3 regions of the Bradyrhizobium sp. 45 genome follow, and region 2 is predicted to be linked to each of the others. Evidence: predicted binding sites of a transcription regulator. Region 2 holds the regulator's gene; each other region holds the start of a gene.
What was found. The regulator PhoB, encoded in region 2, activates phosphate uptake and scavenging genes when phosphate is short. The targets are predictions, from matches to a motif close to TGTCATNNANCTGTCAT.
Positions count from the first base shown of each region.

Region 1: a site for PhoB is predicted at 3,777-3,793, ahead of IVB42_RS18790 (UDP-2,3-diacylglucosamine diphosphatase). Genes of this name have one in related genera too.
Region 3: a site for PhoB is predicted at 4,332-4,348, ahead of IVB42_RS18650 (YbhN family protein). Genes of this name have one in related genera too.

Region 1 is NZ_JADPIX010000109.1:249,786-255,388, forward strand. It holds gene IVB42_RS18775 (caspase family protein) at 1-764, shown strand, start outside; gene IVB42_RS18780 (threonine/serine dehydratase) at 837-1,820, opposite strand; gene IVB42_RS18785 (glycosyltransferase family 1 protein) at 1,884-2,927, opposite strand; gene IVB42_RS18790 (UDP-2,3-diacylglucosamine diphosphatase) at 2,941-3,753, opposite strand; gene thiD (bifunctional hydroxymethylpyrimidine kinase/phosphomethylpyrimidine kinase) at 3,960-4,760, opposite strand; gene IVB42_RS18800 (Lrp/AsnC family transcriptional regulator) at 4,890-5,135, shown strand; gene IVB42_RS18805 (cytochrome c) at 5,160-5,603, opposite strand, start outside.
Region 2 is NZ_JADPIX010000049.1:55,465-61,067, forward strand. It holds gene IVB42_RS06775 (aspartate aminotransferase family protein) at 1-499, opposite strand, end outside; gene IVB42_RS06780 (GcrA family cell cycle regulator) at 955-1,467, shown strand; gene phoB (phosphate regulon transcriptional regulator PhoB) at 1,706-2,413, opposite strand; gene phoU (phosphate signaling complex protein PhoU) at 2,436-3,152, opposite strand; gene pstB (phosphate ABC transporter ATP-binding protein PstB) at 3,163-3,984, opposite strand; gene pstA (phosphate ABC transporter permease PstA) at 3,981-4,826, opposite strand; gene pstC (phosphate ABC transporter permease subunit PstC) at 4,831-5,603, opposite strand, start outside.
Region 3 is NZ_JADPIX010000109.1:216,598-222,200, reverse strand. It holds gene IVB42_RS18660 (MFS transporter) at 1-672, opposite strand, end outside; gene IVB42_RS18655 (hypothetical protein) at 972-2,924, opposite strand; gene IVB42_RS18650 (YbhN family protein) at 3,079-4,161, opposite strand; gene IVB42_RS18645 (ferritin-like domain-containing protein) at 4,578-5,084, shown strand; gene IVB42_RS18640 (MFS transporter) at 5,239-5,603, shown strand, end outside.

The sequences.
Region 1 (5,603 bases), on a different contig from region 2:
ACTCGCCGCTCGGCTACAAGAACTTCTACGACAACTACGGCAACACGCCCTATGCGCAGGTCGCGCTGAAGCTCCAGATGCAGCCGAAGCAGATCCCCTTGATGCAGGCGACCAAGTTCCTGGCGCCGCAGAATATCGCCCCGACCTTCAAGATCGGCAATCTCGGCCAGCCCAAATACATGCCGCAGCAGCAGGGTAATGGCGGCGCGCAAGTGAACGGCAATTTGCCGATCGTGCAGAAGTCGGGCGACAATAACGGCATCGGCAAGCTCGGCAATGGCGGCCAGATCGTCAACCTGCCCGCGGGCAACAACCAGCCCAACCAGCAGAACGGCACGCCGTCGCAGACCCCGGGCAAGATCGTGACCCTGCCTGCGCCGACCAACACCACCAACAACAATGGCGGCATCGGCAAGATCGTGACGCTGCCTGCGACCAAAAAGACGCCGAATGGTACTGCCAACGGCACAACCAGTGGCAATCCTGGCAAGATCGTGAGCATGCCGGTCAATGTCGGCAAGGGCGGCACGACCATCGATACGAAGCCCGTCAACGTTCAGACCCAGAACAACCCGATCCGCATCAACAACGGGGCGAAGATCAGCAACAACCCCGTAAACAAGGTGCAGGTGCAGAACAACAACCACCCGCAGTTCAATGAGACCAACCGGATCGTCAACAACGGCAGCAACAACTTCCGGCAGTCGATGAACCAGAGCCAGGGTGGCAACGGCGGCAACAACCACCGCGGCTTCATGCACTGATCGCGGTCGGCCACACACGACAAAGGGCAGAGCGGAGACGCTCTGCCCTTCTTGATGTCGGAAGACTGATTATCAGGCCACCAGCTCGGCAAACAAATCGGCGTCGACATTGCCGCCGGAGAGCACGATGACGACGTTCTTGCCGGCAACATCAAGTCGTCCCGCAAGCAGCGCGGCCAGGCCCACCGCTCCGCCCGGTTCGACCACAAGCTTCAGCTCGCGATAGGCAAACGCGACGGCCGCGCCGACTTCCTTGTCCGAGGCGGTGACGCCGCGCGCGAGCAGCTTGCTGTTGATCGCAAACGTCATCTCGCCGGGAATCAGGGCCATCAGCGCATCGCAGATGGTGCGGCCGGCGGGTGCGTGCGGCTCGCGATGGCCCGCGGTCAGCGAAAGGCTATGATCGTCGAATGCCTCGGGCTCGGCGACGACGATTTGGGCCAACGGAAAGCGTGCCTTCACGGCCGTCGCGACGCCCGCGATCAGACCGCCGCCGGAGGCCGGCGCTACCACGATGTCAGGAGCGAGACCGAGTGCCGCCATGTCCTCGGCGATCTCGCGGCCGGCCGTGCCTTGACCGGCGATCACGAAGGGATCGTCATAGGGCCTGACCAGCGTCGCGCCGCGCTTCTCGGCGATGCCGCGCGAGATCGCCTCGCGGTCGTCGCGGTCGCGGTCGTACAGCACGACCTCGGCACCGTAGGATTTGGTACGCTCGCGCTTTGACAACGGCGCATCCGCGGGCATCACGATGGTCGCCTGCATGTCGAGGATCTTTGCCGCCGCCGCCACGCCCTGGGCGTGGTTGCCGGAGGAGAACGCAACCACGCCGCCGGCGCGCTTGTCCTGCGGGATCGAGGCGACCTTGTTGAAGGCACCGCGAAACTTGAACGACCCGGTGCGCTGGAGCATCTCCGGCTTGAGATAGACCTTTGCACCGACACGCTCGTTGAGCACGGGAAAGGACAACAGCGGGGTGCGGACGGCGAAAGGTGCGATCACGCGTGCTGCGGCGTCGATATCGGCAGGGCCGATCGGGAGAAGCTGTTCTGTCATGCCTGAATGTTATCGCGCCGGATGAGGCGCGGGCAAGGCATCTCCGCGCGAGGCTTTGGGCTCTCAGGCGACGAATCGCGCCGGCTCTGCCCCGTTTCGGCCGGGCATTACCGCGCCGACGGCCAAAATGCTGTCGATAAAAGCCCGGGCCGAGGCCTCCCAGGTGTAGTTGGCGGCGAATTCCACGCAGTCCTGCCGGGAGATGTCGAGCGCGGCAAAGCAGGCGCTGCGCAGATCGTGATCGAGCGCGCCAACCGGCGCATCGCCGATCACGTCGCGGGGGCCCTTCACCGGGAAAGCCGCGACCGGCAGGCCGCTCGCCAGCGCTTCGAGCAGAACGAGGCCGAACGTGTCGGTCTTGCTCGGAAACACGAAGACATCGGCGGCCGCGTAGATGTCCGCCAGCTCCTCGCCATGCTTTTCGCCGAGGAAGATCGCGTCCGGATAGGCCTCCTCCAGCGCGACACGCGCCGGACCGTCGCCGACGATCACCTTGGTGCCGGGCAGCTCGAGGTCGAGGAACGCCTCGAGATTCTTCTCCACGGCAACGCGGCCGACCGAGAGGAACACCGGCGCCGGCAGGCAGAGATCAATCGGGCGGGGATGGAACAGATGGGTGTCGACGCCGCGGGGCCACAGCACGACATTGTCGAAGCCGCGCTCGGTCAGTTCGCTGGCGAGCGCCGGCGTTGCCGCCATCACGGCGCGGCTGGGGCTATGGAATCGGCACAGCGCCCGCCAGATCAGCGAGCCCGGCACCGGCACGCGGGCGCGGACATATTCGGGAAAGCGGGTGTGGAAGCTGGTCGTGAAGGGCAGCTTGCGCTGCCGGCAATAGCGGCGGACCATCAGGCCGATCGGCCCCTCCGTCGCGATGTGGATGCTGTCCGGGCGCGCCTCTTCGATCAGCTTCGCGATTCTGCCCGGGCGCGGCATGGCCACCCGCACGTCCCGATAGCTCGGCATCGCAAAGGTGCGGAACGATTGTGGCGTCAGGAACGAGAATTCGACGTCGAGACTTTTGGCGGCGTCGGCAAGTTTGGTCAGCGTCCGAACCACACCGTTGACTTGCGGGTGCCAGGCGTCGGTCGCGACCAGGATGCGCATCAGGCTGCCTTTGTCATGCAGCTCTGGCTGCGACCTGCGGGACCTGTGCCGGCTTCTCGGCCTGGTCCGCCCAGGTGATGATCTCGAAATGGCCGTCGTCGTGCTCGACCAGCGCCGTACAGCTCTCGACCCAGTCGCCGCAATTCATGTAGCGGATTCCGCCCTCGTCGCGGATCACCGCGTAATGGATGTGACCGCAGATCACGCCGTCGGCGTCGTGGCGCCGTGCCTCGGCAGCGAGTGCCTGCTCGAATGCGCCGATATAATTGACGGCGTTCTTGACCTTCTGCTTGGCCCATTGCGACAGCGACCAATACGGCACCTTGAACATGCGCCGGAAGAAGTTGACGAAGCGATTGAGCTGAATCGCGAAATCGTAGGCCTTGTCGCCGAGATGGGCGAGCCAGCGTGCGTTCTGCACCACGAGGTCGAAGATGTCACCGTGGATGACGAGATAACGCCTGCCGTCCGCGCCGATGTGGACGGTGTTCTCCACCACGTCGATGCCGCCGAAATGCGTGCCGTAATAGTTGCGCAGGAACTCATCGTGATTGCCGGGGATGTAGATGACCTTGGCGCCCTTGCGCGCCTTGCGCAAAAGCTTCTGGACGAGGTCGTTATGCGATTGGGGCCAATGCCAGCTCGATTTCAGCGCCCAGCCGTCGACGATATCGCCGACGAGATAGATCGTGTCGGCGTCGTGGAAACGCAGGAAATCGAGCAGAAGGTCGGCTTGAGAACCGCGGGCTCCGAGATGAACGTCGGAGATGAACAACGTGCGAAAGCGCCGCTCCGGGCTCTCGTCACTCACATCGTAACTTCCCATGCGCCAGCCTGTAACAATGTCCCGTGACAGGGGGATGACCAATCGAACCTTTGAGGCACCCTCAGATACGAATCGCGCTTGCCTCGCCCACCCCGCGAATATCAGTCGCATGCGACAATCAGGCGACATGGCGTCGCGGCAGCCTCCGCAAGAAGCCGGAGCTGCATGGCGGGACGGACTAGCGGTGGCGCGCTCGCGAGCGGCGTTCAGTAAAATTTGTGGAAATGATGGATCGGGCCGTGGCCGTGGCCGACGCTGAAGCGATCAGCGGCCGCGATCGCCGCGCTGATCCAGGTCTTGGCGTTGCGCACGGCACGCTCGAGATCCTCGCCCCTGGCGAGCCCGGCGGCGACCGCCGAGGACAGCGAACAGCCGGTGCCATGGGTGTTGCGAGTGGCAACGCGCGGCGCGGCGAGCGCGATCGTGGTGCTGGCATCGACGAGATAATCGATACTCTCGGCGCCCTCGCCGTGCCCCCCCTTGATCAGGACCGCCCGGCAGCCGAGCGCCAGCAGCCGGCGCCCCTGGCTTTCGATCTCGGCCTCGCTGGCCGCGACCGGCTCGTCGAGCAGAGCCGCGGCCTCGGGCAGATTGGGTGTGATCACCGAGGCCAGCGGCATCAGCTTGATGCGCAGGGCGTCGACGGCATCGGACGCGAGCAGGCGATCACCCGATGTCGCCACCATCACGGGATCGAGCACGATATGCTGGGGGGCCCAGCGCGACAGCGCGGCCGCGATCGCATCGATGCTGGCGGCTTGCGCGACCATGCCGATCTTGACCGCGCCGACCTCGAGATCGGAAAACACCGCGTCGATCTGCGCGGTGACGAATTCGGCGGGCACGGCGTGAATGCCGGTGACGCCGCGGGTGTTCTGCGCCGTCAGCGCCGTGATGGCGGAAGCGCCAAAAACGCCGAGCGCGGCGAAGGTCTTCAGGTCGGCCTGGATGCCGGCGCCGCCGCTCGAATCGGAGCCGGCAATGGTCAGCGCTACGGGTGTCGTCATGGGGCGATCTTCAGCGTTTTCGAAGCCATGGCCCGTCCTAGCGCGCCTCTCCCAGCCCAGCAAGTTCACTTGCTAAATCCGGCCGGGTTTGGCCTATTAGCCGTCAGATATGCTTTCGGAGTGACCGCGATGGTTCCCTTTTTCGTCCAGATCAAATGCAAGCTCGGCCAATCCTATGTGGTCGCCAATGCGCTTGCCGAAGCCGAGATCGCCTCCGAGATCTATTCCACGGCCGGGCAATACGACCTGCTGGTGAAGTTTTACGTCGACAACGACACCGATATCGGCCACTTCGTCAACGAGAAGGTGCAGGTGCTGCCCGGCATCCAGGACACCCTCACCATCATCACCTTCAAGGCGTTTGGCGCGAGTTGACCGTCCGAAAAAGGGCAGGCCCGATCAGGTGCCGCCCTCCTTGCGCTTGGGACGCGGCGGACCGTCCACCGGCGGCAGCGATTTGAGATAAGCCGCCATCGCCGCGAGATCGTCGTCCGGCAATTGCGAGGTGTTCTTGATCACCCGCGTCATCGCGCCGCCAACGCTGTCGCCGTCGGGCAATTCGCCGGTCTTCAGGAAATAGGCAATATCCTTCGCGCTCCATTCGCCGAGGCCCTTCTGGGTGATGTTGGGCACCCACCCCTCGCCTTCCGGATTGGGGCCGCCGGCGAAGCGTTGTGCGGCGGTGATGCCGCCGAGCGCGTTGCGCGGGCTGTGGCATTCCGCGCAATGGCCAAAACTGTTGACGAGATAGGCGCCGCGATTCCACTGCGGTGACTTCGCGCTGTCGGGGACGAAGGGCTTGTCGTCCAGAAACAAGAATTTCCAAATGCCGACGTTGCGCCG
Region 2 (5,603 bases):
CGCCATGCGCAACCTGGTCGAAGCCCTCCATCGGAGGGCCGAAACCTTCGAGATATTTTGCCGATCCCGTTGCGGCCAGCGTCGCCAGCGTGCGGCCATGGAAGGCGCCTTCGAAGGTGATCATGCGATAGCGGTCGGGATGACCCTTTGCGGCGTGATAACGGCGCACGACCTTGATCACGCATTCCAGCGCTTCGGCGCCGGAATTGCAGAAGAACACGAAATCCGCGAAACTTTCATTGCACAGGCGCGCGGCGAGCTTTTCGCCGTCCGGGCTCTGGAACAGATTCGACATGTGCCAGAGCTTGGTGGCCTGCTCCTGCAACGCCGCGACCAGCGCCGGATGGGCATGGCCGAGCGCATTCACCGCCACCCCGGAGGTGAAATCGAGATAGCGCTCGCCATTGGTCGCGATCAGCCAGCAGCCTTCGCCACGCTCGAAACCAAGGTCGGACCTGGCGAAAACGGGGAGCAAATGCGGCGCTGCGCTGTTAGTCATGATGGTCACTTGAATGTTGCGGACGGAGTGAGCGTGCATTGCGCAACGCACCATCGACCGGCCCGGAAAACGAAACGTGCCGCCTCTTGAGGGCGGCACGTGCGACTATCTTAGGCCTGGTGAAACGGGTGTCAATGCCGCCCGGAAAGCCTCGCGAAACGCTGAATCCGTAGTCTTGCGGTGCCGATTTTGCGGGATTTGGCCACGGAACATGTGGAAGCGAGTCGGCGGACTCTTGCGCGGGAGTCACGCCATATTGTAGCGTTTGGATTGTCAGATACGACATCTCGTGCAGTGGTTCTGATCTTTAAGTCCTTATGTACCGGCGTAAACGTTCGGGCGTTCAAGACGCGCCCGGCGAGCCTTAAGGGATTCTGGCGGCACGGGTTTTTGAAGGCTTAGGCATTCGCTGCGAGGCCCCAGGATGGCTGGCGCGCAGCGAGGGAAAGGGTGCAATGACGGTTTTGACCTGGTCCGATGATCGCGTCGAGCAGCTGAAAAAGCTCTGGGAGGCCGGACTTTCGGCCAGCCAGATCGCGGCGGAGCTCGGCAATGTGACCCGCAATGCCGTGATCGGCAAAGTGCACAGGCTCGGCCTTTCGGGCCGCGCCAAGAGCCCATCATCGGCAGCGCCGCGGCCGCGCAAGGCGCGCCCCGCGCAGCACATGATGCGGGTGAGCCGCCCGATCTCGCGCGGCAACACCGCGCTGGCGCAGGCCTTCGAGGTCGAGGCTGAGCCGGATCCGGTCACCTACGACAACGTGGTGCCGATGAGCCAGCGGCTGTCGCTGCTGGAATTGAACGAGGCGACCTGCCACTGGCCGGTCGGCGATCCCTCGAGCCCGGACTTCTTCTTCTGCGGTGGAAGGGCGCTGTCCGGACTGCCCTATTGCGCCCAGCACTCGCGCGTTGCGTACCAGCCCGCGTCGGATCGGCGCCGCGCACCGGTAAAGCCGGGTCCCCGTTAGTCGTCACGCGAAGACAGTTCAACAATTTCAGTGTCGTCCCGGCCTAGTGCGCAATTGCGCACGGGGGGCCGGGACCCATACTCCGAGCACGCAATAATCGTGCGGAAGGGGTCACTCCGAGTCTTCGCCAAACCACGTTCGGTGGTTATGGGTCCCGGATCAGCGCTCGCTTCGCTCGCTTGTCCGGGACGACGGCTGAGAATGCAGGGACAGCTCGCCAACAAACAAGCCTGCAACCCTACACCTGCTCCGCCTTCGCGAAGCGATCATCCAGCGCGTAGCCGGCGCCGCGGACGGTGCGGATCGGGTCCTGCTCGCGGCCGAGATTGAGCAGCTTGCGCAGGCGGCCGATATGCACGTCGACGGTGCGCTCGTCGATATAGATGTCGCGGCCCCAGACGCTGTCGAGCAGCTGCTCGCGCGAGAACACCCGTCCCGGATGCTCCAGGAAGAACTCCAGCAGGCGATATTCGGTCGGACCGAGATCGATCGGCCGGCCCGAGCGCGCCACGCGGCGCTTGTCACGGTCGAGCTCGATGTCGCCAAAAGCAAGGACGGTGGCGAGGCGCTCCGGGCTCGCGCGCCGCAGCAGGCCTTTCACGCGCGCCAGCAGCTCCGGCACCGAGAACGGCTTGACGATGTAATCGTCGGCGCCGGTCGCAAGACCCCGCACCCGCTCGCTCTCCTCGCCGCGCGCGGTGAGCATGATGATCGGGAGCTGCTTGGTCTCGGGACGGGTGCGAAGCCGCCGGCACAATTCGATGCCTGACAGGCCCGGCAGCATCCAGTCGAGCACGATCAGATCGGGGATGTGCTCCTTGAGGCGGGTGTCGGCGTCGTCGCCGCGCATCACCGTCTCGACGTCATAGCCGTCGCCTTCGAGGTTGTAGCGGAGAAGCTCGGTCAGGGCTTCCTCGTCCTCAACCACCATAATGCGTGCGCCCATCGGGTCGTCGCTCCTTAAGTCTTCAGGTGTTCGGTACCGTGTTGGCAAAGGTCGTCATGTCGCCCTTCGGCCGCTTGTCGGTGATCGCCTGGCCCTCGATCATGTAGAACACGGTCTCGGCGATATTGGTGGCGTGGTCGCCGATCCGCTCGATGTTCTTGGCGCAGAACATCAGATGGATGCAGAACGAGATATTGCGCGGATCCTCCATCATGTAGGTGAGGAGTTCGCGGAACAGCGAGGTGCAGATGGCGTCGACTTCCTCGTCGCCCTTCCACACCGCCATCGCCGCCGGCAAATCATGCGCGGCATAGGCGTCCAGCACCGACTTGACCTGCTGCTGCACGAGGTCGGTCATGTGCTCGAGGCCGCGGAACAGCTTGAGCGGATGGAAGTCCGTCTCCAGCGCCGCGACGCGCTTGCCCATGTTCTTGGCGAGGTCGCCGATGCGCTCGAGATCGGTCGCGACGCGCATGGCGCCGACGATCTCGCGCAGATCGACCGCCATCGGCTGGCGGCGGGCGATGGTGAGCACCGCACGCTCCTCGATGCGCTTCTGCAGCGCGTCGAGCTCGGTGTCGATGGCGACGACGCGCTGGCCGAGCGGGACGTCGCGGCGGATCAGCGCGTCGACGGACTCGACGATCATGCGCTCGGCGATGCCGCCCATCTCGGCGACCAGGCGAGTGAGTTCCTGGAGGTCGGTGTCGAAAGCCTTTGCGGTATGTTCAGAACCCATGTCGCGTCTCCTAGCCGAACCGGCCGGTGATGTAATCCTGCGTGCGCCGATCTGACGGCGACGTGAAGATCTTGCTGGTGTCGTCGAACTCTATCAGCTCGCCGAGATACATGAAGGCGGTCTTGTCGGAGACGCGCGCCGCCTGTTGCATGTTGTGGGTGACGATAGCGATCGTGTAATCCTCGGACAGCTCCTGGATCAGCTCCTCGACCTTGGCGGTCGAGATCGGGTCGAGCGCCGAACAGGGTTCGTCGAACAGGATCACCTCGGGCCGCACCGCGACGGTGCGGGCGATGCAGAGGCGCTGCTGCTGGCCGCCGGAGAGCGACAGGCCGGAGGCGTTGAGCTTGTCCTTGACCTCGTTCCACAGCGCGCCGCCGCGCAGCGCCTTCTCGACGCGGCCGTCCATCTCGGACTTCGAGATCTTCTCATAGAGACGGATGCCGAACGCGATGTTCTCGTAGATCGTCATCGGGAACGGCGTCGGCTTCTGGAACACCATGCCGACGCGGGCGCGCAGCAAATTGAGGTCCAGCCTGGGGTCGAGAATGTTGGTCTGATCGAGCATGAGCTGACCGGTGGCGCGCTGGCCGGGATAGAGGTCGTACATCCGGTTGAAGATGCGCAGCAGGGTCGACTTGCCGCAGCCCGACGGACCGATGAACGCCGTAACGCGGTTGGCGCCGAGCGTCAGGTTGATGTTCTTCAGCGCATGGTGCTCGCCGTAATAGAAGTCCAGGTTACGCACGGTCACCTTGGGGGGCGCCTCGGGCAGCACCGCCGCGTGCGGCAGTCCACCGGACGCGCTCATCGACACGGAAAGATCACTCATTTTGCGGTCCTCTCGGCGCCAAGGATGCGCGCGAAAATATTAAGGGCAAGAACGGTCAGGGTGATGAGCAGCGCCCCGCTCCAGGCCAACTGCTTCCAATAGGCATAGGGGCTCTGCACGAAGTTGTTGATGGTCACAGGCAGGTTCGCCATCGTCTTGTTCAGGCCGAGGCTGAAGAACTGGTTCGATAGCGCGGTGAACAGCAGCGGCGCGGTTTCACCGGCGACGCGAGCGGTCGCGAGCAGCACGCCGGTGATGAGACCCGATCGGGCAGCACGATAAGCGATCCGCTGGATCACCAGCGAACGCGGCAGGCCGAGCGCCGAGGCCGCCTCGCGCAACGCGTTCGGCACCAGCAGCAGCATGTCCTCGGTCGTGCGCAGCACCACCGGGATCACGATGACCGCGAGGGCGAGCGAGCCTGCGATCGCCGAGAAGCCGCGCATCGGCACCACCACGGCGCCGTAGATGAACAGGCCGATGATGATCGAGGGCGCCGAGAGCAGGATGTCGTTGATGAAGCGGATCACCGAGGTCAGCCGGTCATTGCGGCCGTATTCGGCGAGATAGGTGCCGGCGAACATACCGAGCGGCGCGCCGATGCCGACGCCGATCACGGTCATGATCAGCGAGCCGACGATGGCGTTGAGCAGACCGCCCTCGTTCGATCCCGGTGGCGGCGTGTTCTCGGTGAACAGCTGGACATTGAGTCCCGCCAGCCCGTTGTAGAGCAGCGTGATCAGGATCAGCGCGAGCCAGGTGACGCCGAAGGCGGTTGCGGCGATGCAGAGCCCGCGGACGACGATGTCCTTGCGGCGTCGGCGTGAATAGATCGGATTCATGGCGCTAATTCCCCGCCTTCTTTTCCAGCCGCATCAGCATCAGCCGCGCCGCTGCGAGCACGAAGAAGGTCAGAACGAACAGCAGGAGGCCGAGCAGGATCAGGCCGGATTGGTGCAGGCCGTCGCTCTCGGCGAACTCGGATGCGATCGCCGCCGAGATCGTGGTGCCCGGCGCAAAGATCGATGACGAGATCCGGAACGAGTTGCCGATGATGAAGGTCACCGCCATGGTCTCGCCGAGCGCGCGGCCCAGCGCCAGCATGATGCCGCCGATGACGCCGACCCGGGTGTAGGGGATCACCACGCTGCGGACGACTTCCCATGTGGTGCAGCCGACGCCGTAGGCGGCTTCCTTCAGGACCGGAGGCACCGTCTTGAACACGTCGACCGAGATCGAGGTGATGAAGGGCAGCACCATGATGGCAAGGATCAGCGCGGCATTGAACAGGCTGAGATAGGACGGGGGACCTGCGAAGATCGCGCCCAGCACGGGAACGCCGTCGAAGATCTTGATCATGAAGGGCTGGAACGTGTTGGCCAGGAACGGACCCAACACGAAGAAGCCCCACATGCCGTAGATGATCGAGGGAATACCGGCGAGCAGCTCGATTGCCATGCCGATCGGGCGGCGCAGCCATTGCGGGCAGAGCTCGGTGAGGAAGATCGCAATGCCGAGACCCACGGGAATGGCGATCAGCATCGCGATGAAGGAGGTGACGAGCGTGCCGTACATCGGCCCGAGCGCGCCGAGCACCGGCGGATCTGCGGAGGGCGCCC
Region 3 (5,603 bases), on a different contig from region 2:
GTCGACCAGCGCACCACCTGCCTTGATGTAATCGAATTCGGCCTCGTTGACGCCGGGGTGCTCTTTCGGCCCGTAGACGGTCTTGATCCAGACCAGGCCCATGACGATTCCGAGCGCGCCCATCACGAAGAACACATAGCGCCAGCCGTAGTCGTGCGCGATCCAGCCCATCAGCGGCGCGAAGATCACTGTTGCGAAATACTGCCCGGAATTAAAGAACGCGGACGCGGTCCCTCGCTCGTTGCTCGGAAACCAGGCCGCGACGATGCGAGCATTGGCGGGGAACGAGGGCGCTTCGGCGATGCCGACAAGGAAGCGCAGGCCGAACAGCACGGTGATCGCGGTGCCGGCGCTGAAGAAGCCGACCCAGCCCTGCATCGTCGTGAACAGCGACCAGACGATGATGCTGAAGGCATAGACGAGGCGGGAGCCGTAGCGGTCGAGCAGCCAGCCGCCCGGCACTTGCGCGATCACATAGGACCATCCGAACGCCGAGAAGATGTAGCCCATCGCGACGGGATCGAGGTGCAGCTCCTTGGAGAGCGCGGGGCCCGCGATCGACAACGTGGCGCGGTCGGCATAATTGACGGTCGTGACCAGGAACAACATGGTCACGATGAACAGCCTGACGCGAGACCTTCTCACATCCGCTGCGGACATCACTGCGCTCATTGCGCGCCTCCTTAGAACTCGAAACGTTTCCCCACTGCGACTCCTAGAGGTGCGCGCGGCAAAGTGTCCAAGTTCAAGGCAGTATCGATCGATGCTGCTTTTGGATTGATGGAACGGCAGGTGGGAGGAACGATCGAGGTGACGGCGAACCCGATCGCACCACGCGCGCCGTTGTCATTCCCCGCGAAGGCGGGGAATCCAGTACGCCGCGACGTCTCGATTCAATCACGTCTGTCACGGAGTACTGGATCGCCCGCCTGCGCGGGCGATGACAGTGTGCGGTTAGAGGCTGCGCGCGTCTACTGCCGCGCGGCCGGCAGCAGCGGCGCGAGCAGCCCGCGTGTCACGCCCGGCGGTGCCGCATCCAGACCCAGCACGGCGCTTGCCGCCGGCAGTGCCGCGTCCGCCATCGCGGCGTGGCCTTCGGCGCTCGGATGCACGGCGCCGCCGTAGACGGCGGAGAGCACGCCCCAGGTCGCGTCATGAATGTCGGTCGGCTGGCTCGCCGCCGGCAGGCCTTGCGGATAGGTCATCGCGGCGAAATAGCTGTCGTTGGCGTCCCGGATCCACCGCGCGCGCGGCAAATAGGCGCGGAATTCGGAGGCGCCGCGGCCGCACAGCATCGGCTGGCTCGCCGCACTCACGATATCAGGATTGAAGCTCTGGCCGTTCTCGGCAAAGCAGGTGCGGTCGAATTCGGGATCGTTGCCCGAATGCGCGCAGAAGCCGTGATCGGCGAACGCCGCCTGATGCGAATCCACGAAGGTCATGCGGTCGGCCTCGGGATCGCGGCACAGCGCGCCACGGGTGCAGGTGGCGAGCCCCTTGAGTTGCGGCAGGAATTCGGTGTCGACGAAGGTCGAGACGCGGGCAAGGCGCTGCGGGTCGGCGTTGAAGGACGGATGAATGTCGAAGCCGGCGCGGCCGCCGCGGCAGGGCACGCCGCCATCGGCGAGCGCCGGGTTGGCATAGGAGACGTAGACCACATGCGAGAGGTCGCCGCCGACCAGCGGCTTCAGCGCCTCGCGCAGCTTGACGAAATTCTGCGGCAGTTCGCGCGCCAGCGCATCGCGGGAATCATCGACGCTCGCCATCACGCCGGAGCGGCGGAATATCGCGCGCTCGGTTGCGGTCTCGACGATCACGTCGGCAACGAGGCCGGAGAAATAGACGTCGTTGGCGCCGACCGAGAGCAGCACGAGGTCGAGCGTGCGCTCGGGCTGGCGTTTCCTGGCGGCGGTCAGCGCCTCGCGCAGCTCGGCGACCTGCGCGTTCACGCTGATGTTGCAGACGCCGGTCTTGCCGGGCGGGCATTCACGGGCACGCTGCGAGCCGAGCAGCCCGTCGCTGATGCCGGCGCCAGTGCAGGCGAGCGGCAGAAAGGTCACCGCGACGTGGGTGTAGCGTACCGCAAGCGCCAGCGCGGTGCGGGCCTGGTAGCTGTAGAGCGATCGGTGGCAAGGCGAGTTGAACCAGAGGGCGCTGTAGCGCTGCCAGTTGGCAAGCGTATCCGGCGCTTCGCAGGCGCGGCCGCCCTTGAAGCCGGCTCGGCTCGGCCGGTAATACTGCGCGCCGGCGGTGCCGAGATAGGAGCGGAAGCAAAAACCTTCGTCCGACAGCGCCAGCGGCCGGTCCGGATTGCCTTCGCCCGAGGCGATGCTGTCTCCGAGGCCAGCGACGAAGATGTCGCGGACCTGGATCTCGGTTTGGACCCGCTGGGTCGGATCGGAGCCGGAGGAGACATCGACGCTCGCAACCGTCTGTTTGCCGTAGCGGACCCGCAGATTGATCGGCTCGGCGCAGTCGAAGGTGGATTGCTGCGGCCCGTCGCCGTCGTCGAACGACCAGGCGCAGGTGGCGCCGACCGGCACCGCGCCGGCGAGGCGCACGGTGACGGGATGGTCGATGGGGGTGAGGTAGTTTTCCTTGGTGTTGTCGCGGGTGCAGGGCTGGTTGACCCGGCCCTGGAGGTCGATGCAGAGCCGGTTGACCATGTTGCGGGCCCAGCCGCGGCCCTCGCTCTGGAGCTCCAGCGATTGCTCGGCGGCGAGGATGCTGCGGTTACGCGCGTTCTCGACATGGAGCAGGAAGTCGCGCTCCTCGCGGAACAGCCGGAAGCGGTTGCGCACCTCCCAGCTGATCTGCATGGCGCCCGCGTCCTGCGCGGCCGCCCGCTCCGGCGGGAAGGCGGTGAGGAGCCCGGCGAGCAGCAGGGCACCGGCGAGGAAACGGCGATGGAAGAAAGGGATCATGGCCCGCGTCTTCAACGGCAAAGTTGAGGCGGAAATAAGAGAGCTAGTCTCCGCCTGCAACATTGGTCTGACGGTTTTGCCGGCCGGCGTCTAGCGGACTATCGTGGGAGCATGATCTTTTCGGAAAACCACTTCGCACTTTTCCGGATCACGCTCAGCGTTTGCTGGCCTGCCGCAGCGACCGCTCGCGCTCCATCGCTGCCACCTGCTTGGGCAGGTTGGCCTGCGCGCAGGCCTCCGCCAGCCGTCGGCGCTCCTGCCAGGGCTCCACCACATTCATCCAGAGCTCGCGTGCGCCCATGATGGAGATGGCAAGACCGAACGGGATCACGAAATAGAGGATGCGGAAGACGAGGAGCGTGGCCAGAAGCTGCTCGCGGCCGAATTCGGGCAGCGCCACCAGCATGGCGGCGTCGAACACGCCGAGCGAGCCGGGAGCATGGCTGGCGAAGCCGAGCAAAGTCGCCAAAATGAACACCACGGAGAGCGACAGGAAGTCGATCTGCGGAGTGGCCGGCACCAGAAGGTACATCGCCAGCGCGCAGAATCCGAGATCGACGACGCCGATCAGGATCTGCACCAACGTCAGCGGCGCTGAGGGCAGCACCACCTTCCAGCCTTTCTGGCCGAGCTCGCGGCGCTTCTCGCCCATGCACAGCCAGACCAGATAGGCGCCGATCGAGGCGAGGCCGCCGATCGCAATCAGCCGGTTGATCGACGACGGCAGCTGATCCATGTAGGAGGCGGCATCCGGATGGATGGCCATGCCGATCGAGAGCACGAAGATGTTACCGAGCCAGAAGGTCAGGCCCGACAGGAAGCAGATTTTTGCGACGTCGATCGCATTCAGCCCGTAATCCGAATAGATCCGGAAGCGGATCGCGCCGCCGGTGAAGACGGTGGCGCCGATATTGTGGCCGATCGAATAGGACGTGAAGCTGGAGAGCGCTGCGATGCGATAAGGCACGTGCCTCTTGCCGATCGTTCGCAGTGCAAAAAAGTCGTAGAAGGTCAGCGTACAGAACGCGAAGCATACGCAGATCGCCGCCAGCCCGATATTGCCGCGGGGGATCTCGGTCAACGCGGTCAGGATGACCCCGGTGTCGATGCCCTTGAGCGTCCGTACCAGCGTGGTGATCGCGAACGCGATGATGAAGACGCTCGCCGCAACGCCGAGTCGCCGCCAGCCGATCCATCTCTTGAAGCCGCGCTTGAGCGCGGTCAGCAGTCCGTGCATTCATCCTCCCGGCGGGGGGCAAGACCGACCAGGCCAGACATTGGCCGGTCGGATGCGATCAGTGCCCGATGTGGGCTTGGATCGCTAGGCATGATGTAGCTCATTTAAGGCAAAAACAGTGACTTGTGCAGCCCTTGACAAGGATAGGTTCTGCCTTGGACCAGCTACTTTGTCATACGCGGTTCACATCGGACGCGCGTTAAGCATATGAGTCGTGGCACCGGTCGCGTCCGTCCGTGACATAGTCTCAGACCCTGCATGGCCGGCATTGTTCCAGCGCAAGGGATGCGGGCTTTTTTGGAACGACGATGCCGTGCGCTGGTTAGTGCCCCATCAGCAATCGAACATGGCGGAATAACCGGCTTCTCCTGCGAGCCGGTGCCTCCGTGTTCCCACAACCCGAGAGGATCGGACCGATGGGATTGTTCACAAAAGACATCAAGACCATGAACGACCTGTTCGTGCATCAGCTCCAGGACATCTATTACGCCGAGCAGCAGCTCACCAAGGCTCTGCCTAAAATGGCGGATAAGGCGACCGATCCGCAGCTGAAGCAGGGCTTTTTGACGCACCTCGAAGAAACCAGAGAGCACGTCAAGCGCCTCGAGGAAGTGTTCAAGATGCACGGTGCGCAGGTGAAGGCGGTCGATTGCCCCGCGATCGACGGCATCATCGAGGAAGCCGACGAGACCGCCGGCGAAGTCGCCGACAAGGCGGTGCTCGACGCCGCGCTGATCAACGCGGCACAGGCGGCGGAACACTACGAGATCGTCCGCTACGGCAGCCTGATCGCCTGGGCCAAGCAACTCGGCCGCAACGACTGCGCCAGCGTGCTCGCCAAGACGTTGGAAGAAGAGAAGGCGACCGACAAGAAGCTGACCACGATCGCCGAGAGCAAGGTGAATCTGCGCGCGGCCAGCTGAGGGCAAGGCATAGCCAGGAGAGAGCGTCGCGCGGTCATCCGCGCGACGCTCGAACATGAGGCATCCGTCCCGCATCCATCATTCGATCCTTGTCGTAACATGACGAGGGGCTGGAAGCGTATCGTTCGCATGGGGCTGCAACCGAGATGGCAGCATGCGAGTAAGCACCGCCAGATACGAAGCCTTCGAAGCCGGCGCGCCGCATTCCGGCTCCCGCCTTGCGACGTCCCTCACCCTTGCCGCGATGAGCCTTGGTTATGGCGTGGTGCAGCTTGACGTCACCATCGTCAACACCGCGCTCGACGCGATGGGCAGGACGCTCGGCGGCGGCGTCGCCGAGCTGCAATGGGTTGTCAGCGCCTACACCATTGCGTTTGCCGCCTTCATCCTGACGGCGGGCGCGCTCGGCGACCGCATCGGCGCCAAGCGCGTCTTCATGGCGGGTTTCGCAATCTTCACCGCCGCATCGCTCGCCTGTGCGTTGTCGCCCAATGCAACCGTGCTGATTGGGGCGCGCCT